DNA from 4 places in the Lysinibacillus sp. fkY74-1 genome. Region 2 is predicted to be linked to each of the others. Evidence: riboswitches for the same ligand, from Rfam matches in the RefSeq annotation. Region 2 holds a riboswitch; each other region holds the start of a gene.
The links. A riboswitch is a leader RNA that binds a small molecule or an ion and turns the genes downstream of it on or off. The one in region 2 is predicted to bind cobalamin.
Positions count from the first base shown of each region.

Region 1: another riboswitch for cobalamin. It lies ahead of ACE1MS_RS20890 (hypothetical protein); the one in region 2 lies ahead of ACE1MS_RS13905 (energy-coupling factor ABC transporter permease).
Region 3: another riboswitch for cobalamin. It lies ahead of ACE1MS_RS10455 (hypothetical protein); the one in region 2 lies ahead of ACE1MS_RS13905 (energy-coupling factor ABC transporter permease).
Region 4: another riboswitch for cobalamin. It lies ahead of cobT (nicotinate-nucleotide--dimethylbenzimidazole phosphoribosyltransferase); the one in region 2 lies ahead of ACE1MS_RS13905 (energy-coupling factor ABC transporter permease).

Region 1 covers NZ_CP170173.1:4,226,583-4,231,112, forward strand. Annotated here, with positions in the region: gene ACE1MS_RS20875 (MATE family efflux transporter) at 1-669, opposite strand, end outside; gene ACE1MS_RS20880 (tyrosine-protein phosphatase) at 819-1,583, opposite strand; gene ACE1MS_RS20885 (ABC transporter substrate-binding protein) at 1,719-2,669, opposite strand; gene ACE1MS_RS20890 (hypothetical protein) at 2,653-3,210, opposite strand; cobalamin riboswitch at 3,375-3,574, opposite strand; gene ACE1MS_RS20895 (glutathione peroxidase) at 3,677-4,222, opposite strand; gene ACE1MS_RS20900 (hypothetical protein) at 4,310-4,530, opposite strand, start outside.
Region 2 covers NZ_CP170173.1:2,835,289-2,839,818, forward strand. Annotated here, with positions in the region: gene cobJ (precorrin-3B C(17)-methyltransferase) at 1-1,616, opposite strand, end outside; gene ACE1MS_RS13900 ((2Fe-2S) ferredoxin domain-containing protein) at 1,621-1,992, opposite strand; cobalamin riboswitch at 2,135-2,316, opposite strand; cobalamin riboswitch at 2,575-2,759, shown strand; gene ACE1MS_RS13905 (energy-coupling factor ABC transporter permease) at 2,905-3,651, shown strand; gene ACE1MS_RS13910 (energy-coupling factor ABC transporter substrate-binding protein) at 3,653-3,925, shown strand; gene cbiQ (cobalt ECF transporter T component CbiQ) at 3,928-4,530, shown strand, end outside.
Region 3 covers NZ_CP170173.1:2,149,916-2,154,445, forward strand. Annotated here, with positions in the region: gene ACE1MS_RS10425 (ABC transporter ATP-binding protein) at 1-332, shown strand, start outside; gene ACE1MS_RS10430 (hypothetical protein) at 375-605, opposite strand; gene ACE1MS_RS10435 (hypothetical protein) at 633-779, opposite strand; gene ACE1MS_RS10440 (PH domain-containing protein) at 882-1,262, shown strand; gene ACE1MS_RS10445 (DUF4190 domain-containing protein) at 1,582-1,845, shown strand; gene ACE1MS_RS10450 (hypothetical protein) at 2,079-2,312, shown strand; cobalamin riboswitch at 3,025-3,208, shown strand; gene ACE1MS_RS10455 (hypothetical protein) at 3,441-4,199, shown strand; gene ACE1MS_RS10460 (GTP-binding protein) at 4,308-4,530, opposite strand, start outside.
Region 4 covers NZ_CP170173.1:1,168,877-1,173,406, reverse strand. Annotated here, with positions in the region: gene ACE1MS_RS05430 (methionine gamma-lyase family protein) at 1-1,080, opposite strand, end outside; gene ACE1MS_RS05425 (trimeric intracellular cation channel family protein) at 1,425-2,030, shown strand; gene cobT (nicotinate-nucleotide--dimethylbenzimidazole phosphoribosyltransferase) at 2,107-3,162, opposite strand; cobalamin riboswitch at 3,254-3,430, opposite strand; gene ACE1MS_RS05415 (DMT family transporter) at 3,499-4,356, opposite strand.

The sequences.
Region 1 (4,530 bases), 1.4 Mb from region 2:
GTAGTAATGTAGCTTTACTCGTACTTCCATCACTTGATAAAGCAACCAGAAAAATACGAGCATCGCTAATCCTCTACTAATCACTGAGGATATGGCTGCACCTTTTACACCAAGCTCTGGTAATCCGAAATTTCCAAAGATTAAGCCGTAATTAAGTACAACATGCAGTACATTCATGCCAAGTGATACATACATCGTCTGCTTCGTCCAACCATGAACACGAATAATTGCTGCAAGGGCATTAATGATTGCTTGAAGGAAAATAAAACTCCCAATAATAACTAAATAACTTTGAGCATAATGGAGTACTTCACCTTGCAAGTTCATCATCGACATTAAATGACTAGCAAAGAAGAAAAATAGAACACTCATTATAAGTCCAACTGCCAAATTCATTGTGACTGCTAGAGCGGATATTTTCGCTGCCTCAAAAAAACGTTTTGAACCTAAATATTGTGATACAACGATGGACGCACCATTGCCGACTACCTCAAGAATTAAAATAGCGATATGAATATATTGATTTGCTGCACCAACCCCTGATACAGCATTATCTGATAGAGCACTAAGCATAAAAGTATCGGCTAGTCCCATTAACATAAATAAAAATACTTCTAAAAAGATAGGCCATGTTAAATGGAATAGACTTAACTTATTCGTTCCTTTCATTGTGTCTGCCAATACCTTCACTTCTCCTACACTTTTCTTAAAAATCTATTGTATCTTATCATAAAATTTCAGACTGTAAAGAGATTTATAGGAAGACAGCGCTTCCACATAAAAAATCCCTCTCACTAAATTTGTGAAAGGGTTTTTATTTAAATTAAGCAAAAGGACTGTAATTGCTCACGCTTATCGGCTGTTAGGCCAAACTCCTGCTCCAAAAAGGCTGTCTTTGAGCCATAACGATGATCCATAGCGTCAAGTGCTGCCTGTAAGTAGTCTTCACGAGCAGACATTAAAGCATAAAATTGCTGTAATTCTTGTTCGTTATATTGGTGCTCAATCGTTTGAGCCATTCTTTCTACCATGGGACGCAAATGGATATTCGTATCTAAATAATCTTCCATAATAGTTTCCTCAGGTACATCTAAAGCCAATAAAATAAGAGCTCCGCCAATTCCTGTTCGGTCTTTTCCAACTGCGCAATGATGGACTAGTCCTAAATTATCAGGGTTTTGTATCGTCAACATTAATTCCTTAAAAGAGGGATTATGGAAAGGCATTTGTGCATAAAAGTCCTTGAACATATCAGCGTTAACTACTTTATAAAACTCTCTACCACCTGTATTTGTTGGCATTTCAAAAGCATGCTTTCCCTTCGCCGGGATTTGAATATATCGAGTTTGTGGAAATACAGGATTAGGGTTATGTTGTACTTCATTCGTGTCACGATAATCAAAAATTGTTTTAATACCTAATGTTTCAAATAATTCTTTATCTGTCGATGTCATTTTACCAAGTGCGGCGGAGCGATAAAATAAGCCCTCCCTTATAACACGCCCATCTCTCGTTTGATACCCCCCCATATCTCGGAAATTATAAACGGCCTCAAACGAAATATTTTTTTGTACTTGCTTCACTGAACTACACCTCCCTATATTAATAAGTGTTCTTATCTTTATTCTATCGAACAAACTACATGAATACCAATTTTCACACTAGGTAATAAAATAAAAAATGCTAGCTGTAATAAACAACTAGCATTTTCTACGATCTTATTTATATAACTCTGGATACACAGCTTTAGCAACTAGCTCAACTGCTTCACCGATACGCGGACCTGGGCGATTTGAGATATCTGTGTCAAGGGGTTGAACTGCCTTATTTTGAATAGCTGATACCGTACTCCACCCATCACGAGCAAGGATTTCTCCAATTGGATTTTCTGTATAGTTGACTGTTGTTAAAATGACGTCTGGATTTCTCGCAATAACATCTTCCTCAGATACTAGCTTCCAGCCATTTAAATCTGCAAACACATTCTTTACATTTGCCGTATTTAGTATTTCTTGTTGGAAAGTGCTAGAGCCTGCTGTATATATTTCTGGCTTTGGACTAATCTCTAAATAAACATTTTTGGGTGTTTTTACTTCTTTAACCTTTGTTTTCACATCAGCGATTTTTGCTTTAATTTCTTCGTTTAATGCCTTTCCTTTATCCTTCACATCCATAACGGCAGCAATTTGTTCGATATCTCCATATACATCATCGAATGTAGCCGCTGATTGAATAACAAACACTTTAATTCCTGCATCTTCGAGTGGCTTAAGTGCATCCTTCTTACCAATCGTATACGCAATCACAACATCTGGCTTTAACGCTATAATTCGCTCACTGTTATAATTCACAGTATCAGAAACACGTTCGATTTTTTGAGCTGCTTCTGGATAAGTATCATATTCAGTGGCACCTACAATTTTATCGCCAACCCCTAGTGCAAATAGAATTTCTGTGTTACTAGGTTGTAAAGACACAACTGTTTTTGGCACTTCCTTAAACTCTATTTCCACACCACGATCATCGGTTACTTTATAACTTGTTTGCTCAATCTTTTGTTCATCTTGAGACACATCCTTATTTTTTGTATCTCCCGCGGTACCACAACCTGCTAAAACGAGCGCTAGCAATAAGACCGATAGCCAGTGTAAATTAAATAGTTTCTTCATTATTATTCACCTTTTTCTTTTTCATTGGATAGGATTTACTCATAAACGGAATTTCAGCTATTCCGGCTTGTTGATTCATATAGACAGCCATTACAAAACATACATTGGCTAATAAGCCTAAATAATCAAAGAGAATAGACGGCACCTCTTGTTCTTCTGAAACCTTGTGTAAAGTTCGATACGATTTTTTCGCCTCACTACGGCAAAGATGTAGAGCAGCCGCCGCCTCTGTTCCTTGAGGTAAAACAAAATTTTGAATCTCATCCTTCACATGACGAACATAAAAATCATAGCGCGCACTTAACCAGGATAGATCTTCATCTGTAACTGCTAGCTTTCCACGAACAGAGCCATTAACATGATAAGCCATAGGTAAAATCTGCATTAAATCATCTGCAACAGCCTGGACATCCTCTTTCTTCACTACAGCTAGTGCAACCCCTATATGCGTTGTTAAACTATCTGTGCGAATCTCAAAATCGACAGTTGAAGCCCTCTCACGCATAAAAGGATAACAAGAATAACGTGCATCTTTTTTCAATCTACTATCCCCCCATTTTTCCAAATGAAAATTCTCGCTTGTTCAGTACATAAAAAAACGTCGCTCCTCACGCAAAGGAACGACGAAAATAACATAATGATTGTCATACAAACACGACACTGCCTATGTATTTGCCGTATATCCTCCTAGCTTCCGAAGAGTTGTTATACGTTCAAATAAAGGTCGGTCTCCTGGCTTGTACAATGCTATTATATGAAATATATAATAGCTATAAAGAACCTTCCCATTTCCTACGAAACAGTGGCTAATCTTTATAATGGCTGTACTTACAGTTGCGGAAACAGCTTCGGCTTTTACCGAATTCCCGATTATGCTAGCAAGCACCTTTATTCTGCAAGAATAATTCACTTGTAATGCAGTTTATCATAGATTGATAGGAAAAAATAGTTACGTACAAAAAGGATACTCGTTTTATAGGCGATATCATAGCATTAAAGTTACTCGACTATAATACTTTTTCAATTGCTTGCTCAATATCAAGCTGTGAGTCTGTAGGCTCAAAGCGAGCTACGGTTTTTCCGCTTGCATCTACTAAAAATTTAGTAAAATTCCAGCGAATATTTCGACCATCTAAGAAACTTGGAGCAAATTGAACGATCGCCTCAGCCAGCATTTTCTCCTGCATGCTTGCTTTCCCGAATTCACGGAAATCGACTTCATGTTTTAAATAATTAAATAAAGGATGTGTCGTCTCACCATTTACTTGGATAAGCTCAAAAATGGGGAATGTAACTCCGTAGTTTACTTTACAAAGATGCGCAGTTTCCTCTCCATCTTCTGGATTTTGGTGGCCAAATTGATCGCAAGGAAAACCTAGAACGACAAAATTATTTTTTCCATATTTATCGTACATTTTTTGTAAGTCTTCAAATTGATATGTAAATCGGCACTGATTAGCTGTATTAACTATTAGCAATGTTTTTCCGCGAAATGTTTCCATTGATAAAATTTCACCATTCGGCTTTCGTACTAAATAATTATAAATGCTCATTCCCTAACCCCTTTTGTTTTTTTCATATATTATAATTGACTATTCTCCAATAACCAAAGAGTTTGCACAAAAAACACCATCTCGTTACTAGGAACGGATGGCTGACTTATATTTCTTTTTATATTTAACATTTTGCTCTTCATTAATTAATCGATGTGCTATGTCTAATAATTTAGAATCACTCGTATGATCATATAATTTTTTTAAGGATACAATAATATCATAGCGAATGAGAGTAGGATGCTTCTCATCTAAACAAGTTTGAAATCTCTTGGCTAAAAAAGATACAACTAAATCGCTTTGTACTT
Region 2 (4,530 bases):
TACGTAAAATGCAATATCTTTTTCACACGCTTGAAGTATTTAAATAAGCGTTCGTTTGGATGCGCATTGGCTTTATATTCTTCAATAATATCTGTAATTAAAGGAATCAATTGTTCAGGCTCCAAGCCTTCTACAACAGGCTGTGCTGCATGAGCCGTACGTCCGACTGGTTTCGCTCCAATAAAGACATCAAATTTACTTTTACGATAGACAATCCCAATATCGTCAAATACTGCTCGATAACAAGCCATCCCACAGCCATTAAAGCCAATATTTAATGTTTTCGGTAAAGACAGACCACCAAGCTTTTCTTGAATTTCCTCCGCATATGGTATGGAATCTGCTTTTTCACCGTAGCAAAAATCGCAAGCCTTCAACGACAATACATCACCAATTGGTGCTAATAAAAAGCCCACTTGCTGTAATTTTTCAGTAATGCGTTCAGGCGTAGTTGTAGGTATTTTTAAATGGATTTGATGATCTGGTGTGTATTCCATCGATCCATCTTCGCCTACGACCTCTGCTAACGTCATCATTTGCTGTGGTGTAAAAAATTTATTGGCCACTCCAGGGCTCACTGCTAATTCAAAAATGGATTCTATTTTTTGTTGTACAAGCTTTGGAGTAACCTTGATAGCATTTGTTCCCTTTACCATTGCAAGTGCCGCTGTAGCCATTTCAAGTGCCGTTTTTTTCGGCTTTGGCATAACGGCTACACTGGGTTTATTCATTCGCCCTGCATTGGGGTCTGCCGCAAAGTCATTGCGTGCTGTTCCTGTCTCTTGATTCATCGCCCATGGCTCATTTTCTTCCCGTAAACGCTGATGTGGACGTAATGGCTGCTTTTCCTCGCCAAGTGTATATTTACGTTGGTAGCCACGTGGCGTAATCATTTTATTATCATAGAAAAACGTAGATGAGTTTCCGATAATGACGGTTGTCAGCATACCGATATCATGTTCCAACATGTCTGCCAATGTGGTCATCGTCACTTCTTGACGTTCTCGATAGGCACTTTTCACAAGCCCTACTGGAGTGTCAGGTGAACGATATTCTAAAAGAATTCGCTGTGCTTCGACAATTTGTCTTGTACGGCGACCGCTTTTAGGATTGTATAGAGCAATGACAAAATCGGCCATTGCTGCAGCTTCCACACGCTTCGCAATTAAATTCCACGGAGTGAGGTGGTCACTTAAACTAATGGTACAAGCATCATGCATAATCGGTGCACCAAGTAAACTAGCACATGAATTGATGGCTGAAATACCCGGGACAATCTCGACTTCAATACCAGTTGCCTCTGTCCAGCCTAGCTCAATTAAAACTTCATACACTAATCCCGCCATACCATAAACGCCCGCATCTCCACTCGAAATGACCGAAACTATACTTCCTGCCTCTGCTTGACGAACTGCCTCCTGAGCACGGGACACTTCTTCTGTCATGCCTGTACTGACAATAGATTTTGCACTCACTAAATCTTGAATCAGCTCAACATAGGTTTTATAGCCTATGATCATATCACTTTGTTGTAAAGCCTCTACTGCACGTGTTGTAATATGCTTAAAGTCTCCAGGTCCAAAGCCTACTACGAAAATTTTCCCTTTTTGCGCCATGTTTTTACCCCTCTTTCACCTTTTCAATCCCTTTAATGGCTGTCGTTTGCGCTGTTCGCTGCAATGTCCCTTCCCGAAGTGTATAAACATGATCGCTATGTAAGGATTCATGATGCAAATCCTGTACAAGTGTTCTAGCATGCTCCGTTGATGGTACACGGTACCAATTCCCCTGGGGGTAAGCAATAACCACACAAGCATCCTTACATCGTCCATTACAGCGTGTTCTTGTCGTATGTATTTCTTTATCTAGTGCGTTTCGCTGTATTTCGTCCCGTATAGCTTGGGTAATTTCTTCTCCATCCTTGTTCATACAGCTACTGCCATTGCAAATAAAGAGATGTGTTTTCATCCCCTCTAAATTCCACGTTGTCATTTTATGTCTCCCCTCTTTTGCTTTTGGAAAAAGAAAAACCTTTACTCTCCCGAAGAGTAAAGGTTTGTAGAAGCCAAATAAAAACGAATAGACTGAAAGACAGATCCTCGCTTTTGCTTCAACTTCTCCCTCCGAAAAGTTTGCATGCACAATCTGATAAGCAGGTTTCCTGACTTAAGCTTCATTTTACTGTCGCACCTTCCCTAGTTTGCACAGGTGGCATTGCGATTTCATCAGCTATTACAGTAGCGGGGGCTGTATTGGACTTTCACCAATTTCCCTATTATCTCGAGTTTTTCGAGCACTTATCGACGTTTTATATGAAATTTTTAATTGTATATTTAATAGAAAACTGTCTTAATCATATCTTATTATTTTAAAATTTCAATATTTCTTTAAAAATTCATGACAAATTTATCAATTTTATCAGAGAATTTTTGGTTATTTAAAATTGGGGTTGTTCCCTTTTATTCTCAAAATCCTTAGTAATCAGAATTTTCGAAATTGATAGTCTATTTCAAAATTTTTATAAAAAAGTATAGCATATTTATGGAAATTCGTGGTACACTTTGTCGTGAAATCTCACAACTTACTATTTTTGGTGTAAAATGCTCGTCATTTTACTTAAAAGGGAAGCCGGTTCAAGTCCGGCGCGGTCCCGCCACTGTAATAGGGAGCTTTATAGAAAATGTCACTGTCCAATGGATGGGAAGACCTATAAAGTGTTGAACTAGAGCCAGGAGACCTGCCGAAAATATGTGATCGTTTCATCCTACGAGGATAGGTGTGCGGCTTAGCAGATGAGAATGTTATTTGCTTTTTTAGCTATGCACTTTTCCAACAACGGAAAAGTGCTTTTTTTATTACGCACGCTACATTCTAAAAATCTATTTATAGTTTGGAGGAAGAAAATTGAAGCTGTCTTGGTGGAAACTTAGTTATTTTGTATTGGCTTTTTTAATGGTGCCAAAACGTGCCTTCGCCATGCATATCATGGAAGGTTTTTTACCAATCGAATGGGCTATTTTTTGGTGGGTAATCTCCGTCCCATTTATTATTTTAGGATTGCGCTCTATTCGTAAAACAATCGAAGAAAACCCAGAAACAAAAATGATTCTGGGACTGTCTGGTGCATTTGCCTTTGTTCTATCAGCCTTAAAAATCCCTTCAGTTACAGGGAGCTGTTCACATCCAACAGGGGTAGGTCTCGGAACAGTCTTATTTGGACCGTTAGCGATGAGTGTCATCGGGACAATTGTTTTATTATTTCAATCTTTACTTTTAGCACATGGTGGAATCACAACATTAGGGGCTAATGCATTTTCGATGGCTATCGTAGGTCCGTTTATCGTCTACTTTGTATTTAAAGGGGCGCAAAAAATGGGGTTATCGTTTTCATTAGCTATTTTCTTTGCGGCTATGCTTGGGGATTTAGGTACATATGTGGTGACTTCTATTCAATTAGCACTTGCCTTCCCATCTGAAGTCGGTGGCTTTATGGCTTCATTTACAAAGTTCGCAAGTATTTTTGCCTTAACACAAATCCCGTTAGCTGTGAGTGAAGGGATATTAACAGTTATTGTCATGAACTTCTTGAAAAAATATAATATTAGCGAATTAAAGTCTTTACGTGTTTTCTCTACAAAGGAGGCGCACTAATATGAAACGAAATTTATTACTATTAGCGATTGTAGTGCTATTGGCCATTATCCCGCTCTTCGTCCAAAAGGGAGCAGAATTTGGCGGAGCTGATGGTGAAGCCGAAGCTGCCATTGGAGAGATTAATGCAGAGTATGAGCCATGGTTTGATAGTTTATGGGAACCGCCCAGTGGTGAAATTGAAAGCTTATTATTCGTGCTACAAGCAGCTATTGGTGCTGGTTTTATCGGCTACTTTATCGGCTATATGCGTGGCAAACATAAAGAAGGTTAAGAATGATGTTACTCATTGATAAGTATGCGTATCTCAATAAGCTAGCGTACGTTCATCCTCTAGAAAAAATGATATTTTCATTAGGACTACTTTTATTCACGCTTATTATGAGAGAGGAACGACTTTCACTCATTACATTTTTTGTAATGAGTGCTTTTATCATTTGGGGTGCGAAAATCCCACTAAAATACTATGCGAAGCTATTATTACTACCAGGATTTTTCTTATTCACAAGTCTCATCTCCATCCTAATTTCGATAGCGCCAGCAACGCATGTATTACCAGCCCATATGGGATCATTTACGTATATGAGCTGGACAATTTTTATTGGGAGAGCCAGTATCGCTACCGCACAGCAGCTATTCTTTATCGTACTCGGCAGTATAAGCTGCTTATATTTTTTAATTTTAACAACATCTGTACAAGAGATTTGTTATGTGCTTCGCCAATGGAGGCTCCCTCCTTTATTAGTTGAGTTAGTAGAACTCACCTATCGTTTTATTTTTATTTTTTTCGAAAGCATGCAAAAAATTCATTTAGCCCAGCAAGCCCGCCTTGGCCATCATTCACCCATGCAATGGTTACGTTCGATGTCTATGCTGATT
Region 3 (4,530 bases), 690 kb from region 2:
CCCTGCCATCTGAGCTAAGTGGAGGGGAGCGACAACGGGTTAATTTACTAAGGTCGATTTTAGTCGAACCCCAACTATTAGTTTGTGATGAAATTGTTTCGAGTTTAGATCGCTTGATTCAACGAGAAATGATAGATTTATTAATAACTTTAAAAAAAGAAAAAAACATGGCCATTTTATTTATATCGCACGACTTAAAGGCGGTTTCTTATTTGTGTGATCGTATTTATGTCATGAAGTCGGGTAAAATTGTCGATGAGAGCCATAAAGGCGAAGGTGGCTTTGCTTTTACAGACCGATATGCGCAAATGCTGTTTCAAGCCGTAGTATGATTAATCCAAAAACACTTTCCTTATTTGAATGGAAAGTGTTTTTTATTCTTGCAGCAATGATCTAAGTGGGGAAATCAAATCTTCAGAGATGCTATAAATCGTATGGGTATCCTTCACGTTCATCAACGTTCCCTTTTGACCCATTTCCCCTACCCAAAGATGGAAGCCATATTGGTTTCCATCCATATCCACTACTTGTACATCATATGGAGGGGTAGCCATATTAACAATTCCCTTATTTCTCACAGCAGTAGTAATGACTTCATGGAACATTTCAAGAGACTCTTCATCCTCATATTCTTAGATAAAATCAGTATTCACAGTGTCAAATCCTTCGCCGTTAGAAATGCTGACCTTCGCCAATTTGCCCACTGCTAGCTCTTTATCCGTACAGCCTAAAACAACTGTAGCTAGGAGGGACATGATAATAAATAGGAATGCTCGCAATGAACCCCCCTCCTTACAGAAAAAATAATACCAAAACTTGGAGTCGTAGCCCGGTTCTCTTCATAATATATTAAACAAACAAAAGCTGAAAGGGGATAAAGAATGGGCTTATTTGATGGATTAATCGGCAATGCAAGCGAGGTGAATTTTGAAAAATTACAGGAGGAGGTCAAAGATTTATTAATTCCAAACGAAACCATCAAAAATGCCTATAAAATTATTAGAGACATATTTATTTTTACGAATAAACGATTAATCCTCATTGATAAGCAAGGAGTTACTGGTAAGAAAACGGAATACCATTCGATCCCCTATAAAAATATTATTCATTTTTCAGTAGAAACGGCTGGTACATTTGATTTAGACGCAGAGCTAAAAATATGGGTATCAGGCAGTTCGCTACCTATCCAAAAAAGCTTCAATAAGGCGACCAATATTTATAAAGTGCAAAGTGTTTTAGCGCAGTATGTTTTAGTCTCGTAATAATGAAATAAAGCCAAAATCACGAATCACATACAAAGCCCGCATAGATGCGAGGCTTTTTTGGCTGTGCTTAGAAAGGGGGAATAGGGATGGGGAAATTACTATGTGAGGGGTGTTGCTGTCGCCCCGTTCCAATTAGGGAGCAAGCGCACAGAGCTTAGAAATTAGCAAAGAAACGCTGACTGGTTCTACCTTACGCATAACCTTTTATATTGTAAAATAATAGATATATTTCAATAATATTGATAGAATTCAATGGATGGAACTGTTTTTTGAAGAAGTGTGATTCGTAACATTAGATTGTTGGGGGTTGAGGGAAATGGTTGAAAAAATTGAAATGAATAATAAATCTATCATTTCATTAACGCTTGGTATTCTTTCTATCATCGTACCATTTATTGGATTAGTTCTTGGGATTTTCGGAGTAGTTTTATCAAGAATGGCAACAAAGGAAATTGCTAAAAGAAATGAAAATGGCAGAGGTTTGGCAATTTCTGGTTTAATTTGTAGCGTGATCGGGATTATCATTCAAACCTTTGCAGTATTGTCTATTATCCTTTTTTATTCAATTACTGGTGTTTAGCTTAGTATTTGACCTTAGAAAATACCGTTTTAAGTTGGACGGGAAGAGGAAAAGTGGAAATGGCCATGAGTCAGGATACCAGCCTGTTACGAATACACACCATAAACCTCTTTTTTTGTGTTGAAAATGCATGACCTTCCCAAGCCCCCTGTTTTTAAGATTTTGCTCAAAGCTTTTTTTCTTTTTGAAGAATAATAGTTATACACATTACTATTTGTAAAGATGGTGAAACGATGGAACAGATGCTAAAGGAAATAATGTCTCCAAGTCATCAATATAAAGTTCAAATTATAAAACGGAGAGATGGTCTTTTTACAACAGAAGTATATATGTGGCAAGAAGACTGCGGATATGAATTTTGGAGTCCTATTAAAAAAGGATTGAGTTTGATTGAGACTGAGGAAGTAGCCGTAACAGTAGCCATTGAACAATTAAGACAATACTCTGGTGAAGTTATTACTCTTTAGTTACATCACTCAACGCTGTCAGATGTAGCGAGAATCGTTGAATCGCGTAGTTGTGCGTATAGGTTTGTCTGAGGTGCGTTTATAGGTTGTTTATGTTAGTATTTCAAAATGATGCAAGTGTCTTATCCCGATTTAACTCGCGGTTTTGCGTTAAAAAAATGAGCGCAGGAATCCCCTGCGCTCGTAACTTATTTTATCAAATATTACATAACTAATAACCTAAAATAAAAGTGTCGTAACTCCTTTTTTAAAAGCCGTTAATCATTCGCTAAAATTTATTCTCATGCGAGTATATACGCCGAAAAATAGATGAAGGTGATACGGATGTTAAAAAGAAGATATTCGGTAAAGGACGTATTAGGAGAAAACATTAACTAGTTTCGTTGATTTAATATGTGAAAAAGACGACCATTTTGCTGATTCGTTGGAAAAGACCAGAACGTATAGCGGTAAAGAAATTGAAGCTATTCAGTATTATGCTGCGTAGAGAATCCGAGGGGATTTCGAAAGAGATGACCCGCATGAAGCTGAGGAAGTATCATACCATCAAAGTAAATAGGAAGACATGTTGTCAGAATTTCAGAGTTTGTAAGATTAAGTGAAGAAATGGTTTGGAAAATATTGTGATATTTGACTTTAGAAATCCACTACTTTACAATTGATTTTAGTAATCTAATAGGAATGTGGAGTACACCCGATTCCTATGACAATTGAATAGCGTGTAGTAATAGGTGTAAATTGCGTGCAATTTGCTTAAAAGGGAAGTCGGTGTGAATCCGACACTGTCCCGCAACTGTAAATGTGAGCGACTTTTCAGCAACCACTGTCAAATGATGGGAAGGGGAAAAGTGGCGATGACCATGAGTCAGGATACCTGCCTGTTATGAGTACACACCATAAACCTACGAGGAATAGGAGGTGGCATGTTGACAAAACAGAATGCTCTGTTCGTCACAGTACGTCAAACGCCCAAAGTTCATGAAAGGGTTCATTTTCGAACTCCTTCACATTTACTTAGGGTTTGTTTGGCATTGTGTGATGAATCACATTAAAGCGAAGGATTTCCTCAAACATAGAAGGAAGTCCTTTTTGTTTTGAAAATATGTACGCAAAGGGGATGCACATAGGATGAATATTCATGCAACGATAACACAGGAAACGCCTTTTGTAGATATGACCATTTGTAAGCAGCCAAGGACAGAAATTGCTAAAAAAGCGAAAACAAGAATGGTGGTTGAATCACTGATTGATCAATTATTAGCAACGAAGCTGATTCGCAACAACCGCTTTTTTGAGCGAATTTTATATAATAAAGACATTATTTGGATAAGAAATGGTGAGGTAGAAGGCCATCTTTTTGCTCTGGCAACGTTAACGGATCAACTGAAAACGAAGACGAATAGCTTTATGATGTATATGCCGACGAACCCTATTATATATGAGGTGAACGGGGAGCCGTATCACTTAATTACACGCATTGATTCAACACGAGCAAAGCCTAACCTTGATCGCCTTTCACAAGAGCCCAATCCCGTGTTAAGCGCTGCACGTGTCAATGATTTACTATGCTCCATTGTTATACGTTTTTATGAAACTTATATAAATGATTTAATGGAAATTTCTCATCAGGATCAACTAATCGCATTCGCGCAGCAGGAATATAAACAATTTCTGGATGCGGTTCAGGAGTTAAATGGTGATCACTTAAATTGGCATCCACGAGGGAACGGCCATGAGCTATTGTTAACATTAATTGATCAACTACAAATATTAAAAAGTCAGCCTGGTAAAGTTTTAATCGACTTCACTAATACGCAGGGCTATGTGGTGGTTGAACCTGCTTATCAGGTCCATAAGCCCTCAAAGAAAGCTGTCGGTGCGATATGAAAACAAGCCCTCCATGAAGCGGGGGGCTTGTTTTATTTATGCCAGCGTATCATGCTTCATCTGAGGCTATTAGCCTAACACACCGTCCTTGCAAATACTTTACTTGACTTATCCCTGAAAGTGCATGGCTGCTTGAGCCTCTTGCCAAGGGACAGTATAGCCTTTGCCTTTAGCGCAAAAAATGCTGGAAGAACTGTATTCAGGGTCCGCATTTTTATCATAGCCTATCTGGGCTATTACTTCTTCTGCATTATGACACACATCATAGCCATCAAATTGGAGGGTAAGTGAGCCTTTCCCATTGGTATAGGCAGCAAAGATTGTGCTATAG
Region 4 (4,530 bases), 1.7 Mb from region 2:
GCCTGGCATATAGGCTGGTTCTGGTGCGTAATGAGCATTTATTGGCGAGTTGGCTTGTATTTCCCGACAAAAGTCAATCATTTGCTGTGCGGTTTGGAAAGAAACCGATTGTATTAAATCTGTCCGATGTGCCTGGTAACTTGGAGATGTATTCATCCCTATTTCCTCCAGCATAGCTGCCGTAAAAATGGCGCCCTTTAATGCTTGTGATACAACATGTGGAGCTAGGAAAAACCCTTGATAAAAATCACCCAATGTATTTAATGTAGCTCCTGCTTCTGCCCCGATTCCAGGTGAAGTCATCCGGTACGCACATTTCTCCACTAAATCTGCTCGGCCTGCGATATAACCTCCAATTTTCGCTAATCCTCCTCCTGGATTTTTAATGAGAGAGCCCGCCATTAAATCAGCACCAATCTCTGTAGGCTCTTGCTTTTCTACAAATTCACCATAGCAATTATCAACAAATATAATGGCCTGTGGAGCTAGCTCACGAATCTTTGCACACATATCAGCAATCTCTGCTATAGAAAAGGATGGTCGCGTTGCATAGCCCTTTGATCGTTGAATGGCAATCACTTTCGTTTTTGCCGTTATGGCCGCTTCCACTCCTTCCCAATCAATGGTTTGATTATCCAGTAACTCAACATGTGAATAACCGATTTGATAATCTTTCAAGGAACCTGTATCTTTGTCACCACCATCAACAATGGATTGTAACGTATCATATGGCTGTCCAGAAATATAGAGCAACTCATCACCAGGACGCAGCACACCGAATAAACTAAGCGTAATTGCATGTGTGCCTGAAATAATTTGCGGTCGAACAATGGCGGACTCTGCTCCAAACACCTCAGCATAGACACGCTCTAAATTATCGCGTCCCTCATCGTCATAGCCATAGCCATTGGATGGGTGTAAATGATAATCACTCACTTGATGCTTACGAAATGCCGCTAGCACTTTTTGTTGGTTATAAAACGCCATCTCTTCCACCCTAGCATGAAAAGGTCTCACTCTTTCTTCTATTGTTGCCGCTAAAGATAGCGTCGATGCTGATAAATTAGATGTAAACGTCATTCTTTTCTTCTCCATTTCACAATTGTCAAGCATATTATTCCGTAAACTTTATTCTATATCTAAATGGACCTCGATTATCCTAGGATTCCCTGATTGTCTACTTGTAATGAACGCTTATGACAGATGTTTTTCTTTATTTCATTAACATCTTATCAATTTGTATAGGTCCCTGTAAAACTTGCCTATTGTTTCTGAGTGAAATTTACGCTAAGCTAATGTGCGGACTTATTTCAAGAAGCGTATTTAATGTTTAATTTTGGCTATTAAATTCATAGATTTTGTTACTTACAGGATCTTTCAACTTTAGGAATGAGGTTCATTTATTGATAGAAGGGGTGAAAGGGATGGCTTGGGAAGTTTTTAGTATGATCGGTACAATTGCCTTTGCTATTTCTGGGGCAATTATTGCAATGGAAGAGGAATACGATTTATTCGGTGTTTATATACTCGGTATTGTCACTGCTTTTGGTGGAGGGGCTATTCGAAATTTACTTATCGGTCTACCTGTCACGACATTATGGGGACAGGATATGATGTTTCAAATTGCGCTTGCTGCAATTACCATATTTTTTATTTTTCCACATCATTTGATTCAACATTGGCATCGTTGGGGTAATTTTACAGATGCGATTGGTTTATCAGCATTTGCTATTCAAGGCGCACTCTACGCCGTAAAGCTGGATATGCCGATTAGTGCTGTCATCGTAGCTGCGGTCTTAACAGGGTCGGGTGGTGGTATCGTGCGTGATTTATTAGCTAGACGAAAACCACTTGTACTTCGTGACGAAGTCTATGGTGTGTGGGCTGCTCTCGCAGGGCTTGTTATTGGATTTGAAGTTTTTACAGGAGATATCTTCCTTTATATTTTATTTGCGGTAATTACAGCATTACGTATTCTTTCCTATATGATGAAATGGCGTTTACCTTTGCGAAGGTTGAATCGGGCATAGAGTCTATCATTGATAAAAAAAAACGAATAAGCGCAAATAGCTCTTTAACTATTTGCGCTTATTTGTTTTTCAGTAACTATTTAGCCAAAAGATTCGTTGCTTCTTCCAGTGTCACCATATTTTTCATCATTGAGCAAGCAGCATCTAATAGAGGAAAGGCTAGGGCTGCACCTGAACCTTCTCCTAACCGCATATTCATATGCAGCATCGGTTCCACTCCCAACAATTCAGCGGCTATTTTAGCTCCGGGTTCCTCCGAAGCATGAGAAGGTATGATAAAGTCCTTTACTTTCGGTTCAATTTGATAAGCTATAAGCGCAGCAATAGTCGAAATAAAACCATCAATCACAACAGGTTTTCGGTGACTTGCGGCAGCAAGTATAATACCAGCCATAGCCCCAATCTCTAGCCCTCCAACTTTAGCTAGTACATCAATGATATCGTTAGGATTTGGTTGGTTAAGCATAATTGCTTTTTCAATGACCGCTGCTTTATGAGCAATTCCTCCTTGACCAACACCTGCTCCAAACCCGGTTATTTGAATAGGGTCATAGCCAGTCAAAACAGCTAAGATTGCTGTGCTCGGCGTTGTATTACCAATGCCCATCTCACCTGTTCCAAGTAGGTTGGCCCCTTTTGTAATTTCGTCTGTTGCCACACGAATCCCCACTTCTATGGATTGAATAGCCTCCTCTCTAGACATAGCAGGGCCCTGTGCTATATTACCTGTTCCATATTTCACCTTTTGGATGATTACGTCCGCATTGAGAGGGATATCCTCCTTAACTCCAACATCTACCGTTACAACTTTGGTATTGGTCACACTTGCAATTGCACAAACACCTGTACCTCCCTTCGGAAAATTCAATGTTTGAAATAAAGTAACCTCTTGAGGATTCGGCGTCACGCCTTCTTCACAAACTCCATGATCTGCTGCACAGACAATCATCACCTTTTTATCAATCATCGGATATAACTGGCCTGTAATTCCAGATAGTTGCACAGCAATGGACTCCAATTTCCCTAAGCTTCCTGGAGGCTTACAAAGAATATCTATTCGTTTTCTTGCTTGCTCCCTACTATTTTTATCAGCGCCTTGAATGTTTTGAATCGTGTCATGTAATAATTGCATTGTCATTTCTCCTCTCGTTCTTCATGAAGACAAAATAAAAGCCTGTAGTTTATTGTCATGACAAATAAACTACAGACTTTTCCATCATCTATATTCTTAAAGCAAATAGGCAGGTCTCCTGGCTTAAGTTCAACATTTCATAGTACCTTCCCAGCAATGAGCTAGTGGTCTTCACTATTAAACTCCCTTTTACAGTGGCGGGTCCGCTAAAGTTTTTCACTTTATTCCCTATTCTCCCTTAATGGGCACCTAATGCTTATATTAAACTACTTTTAATCTACGACAGAGTATTTTTTCTGTCAATATTTGAATGCGTTACTTGTATCATTTCTTCGGCTACCTATTTTTTTCTAGCTCACTTAGCAATGTTGACCCTAATAATAGTATCGCTCCTATTAGTTGTAGTAGCGTCATTTTTTCTCCAATAAACATCGTTGAAATGACTAATGATGTCAGTGGATCTATATAGCTAAGGATGGCTATACTTTGCCCTTTCAGCTTTGACATGCCCCAAAAGAACAATAAAAATCCAACTCCTGCATGGACAATACCTAATACTATTAATAGTAAGACTGACTTAAAACTGATTGTCATGACCTGAAATCCTGTTGTCCCAAGTATATAAAAACAAAGGAAAAATGCTGCTAAAGCTAGTTGAATTAATGTATTTCCTGGTTCTTTTATGTTACCTATACATTTATTTGTAAATGTTAGAGCTGTGTAAAAGCATGCGGCGATAAGACCGTAGACAATGCCAATAAATTGTTTACTGTCCCCAGTGCCTTGACTTTGGACAATCAAATAAAGTCCGATAAGGGCCACACAGACATACATCATTTTTCTGCCAACTAGCTTCTCCTTTAAGATAATTGGAGATAAACAGATAACGAGTACTGGTGCAACATAATAACTAAGTGCAGCATTAGCAATTGTTGTTTCTTTATAAGCCTGAAATAAAAAAATCCAATTCCCACATAAGGCAACACTAGAAAGTACTAATTTCCACTTATTTTTGAGAATACTTCTTTTCGTAAAGCTTTCCTTTTTATAAATAAAAATCACTATCAAAAAACAAGCACCAATTAAGCTCATCCAAAAAGCGATTTCACTTGAAGATAAAGGTATATACTTGGCAAAAACACCAACTGCGCCAAAAATAATCATGGATAATACAAACGCTAATTTTCCGCTCATTACAATTCCTACTTTCTACGTATAAGTATTAACCTACACAGTAGAATCTATTGAAAATGAGCAAACTGTTATTGTATGCCTTACCAGTAGATTCTACTGTAAAGACATTGTTGGGGGTGCTATTGAACGAAACATACAAATCCCTCCTTCACCGATATAATTGTAACATATTTC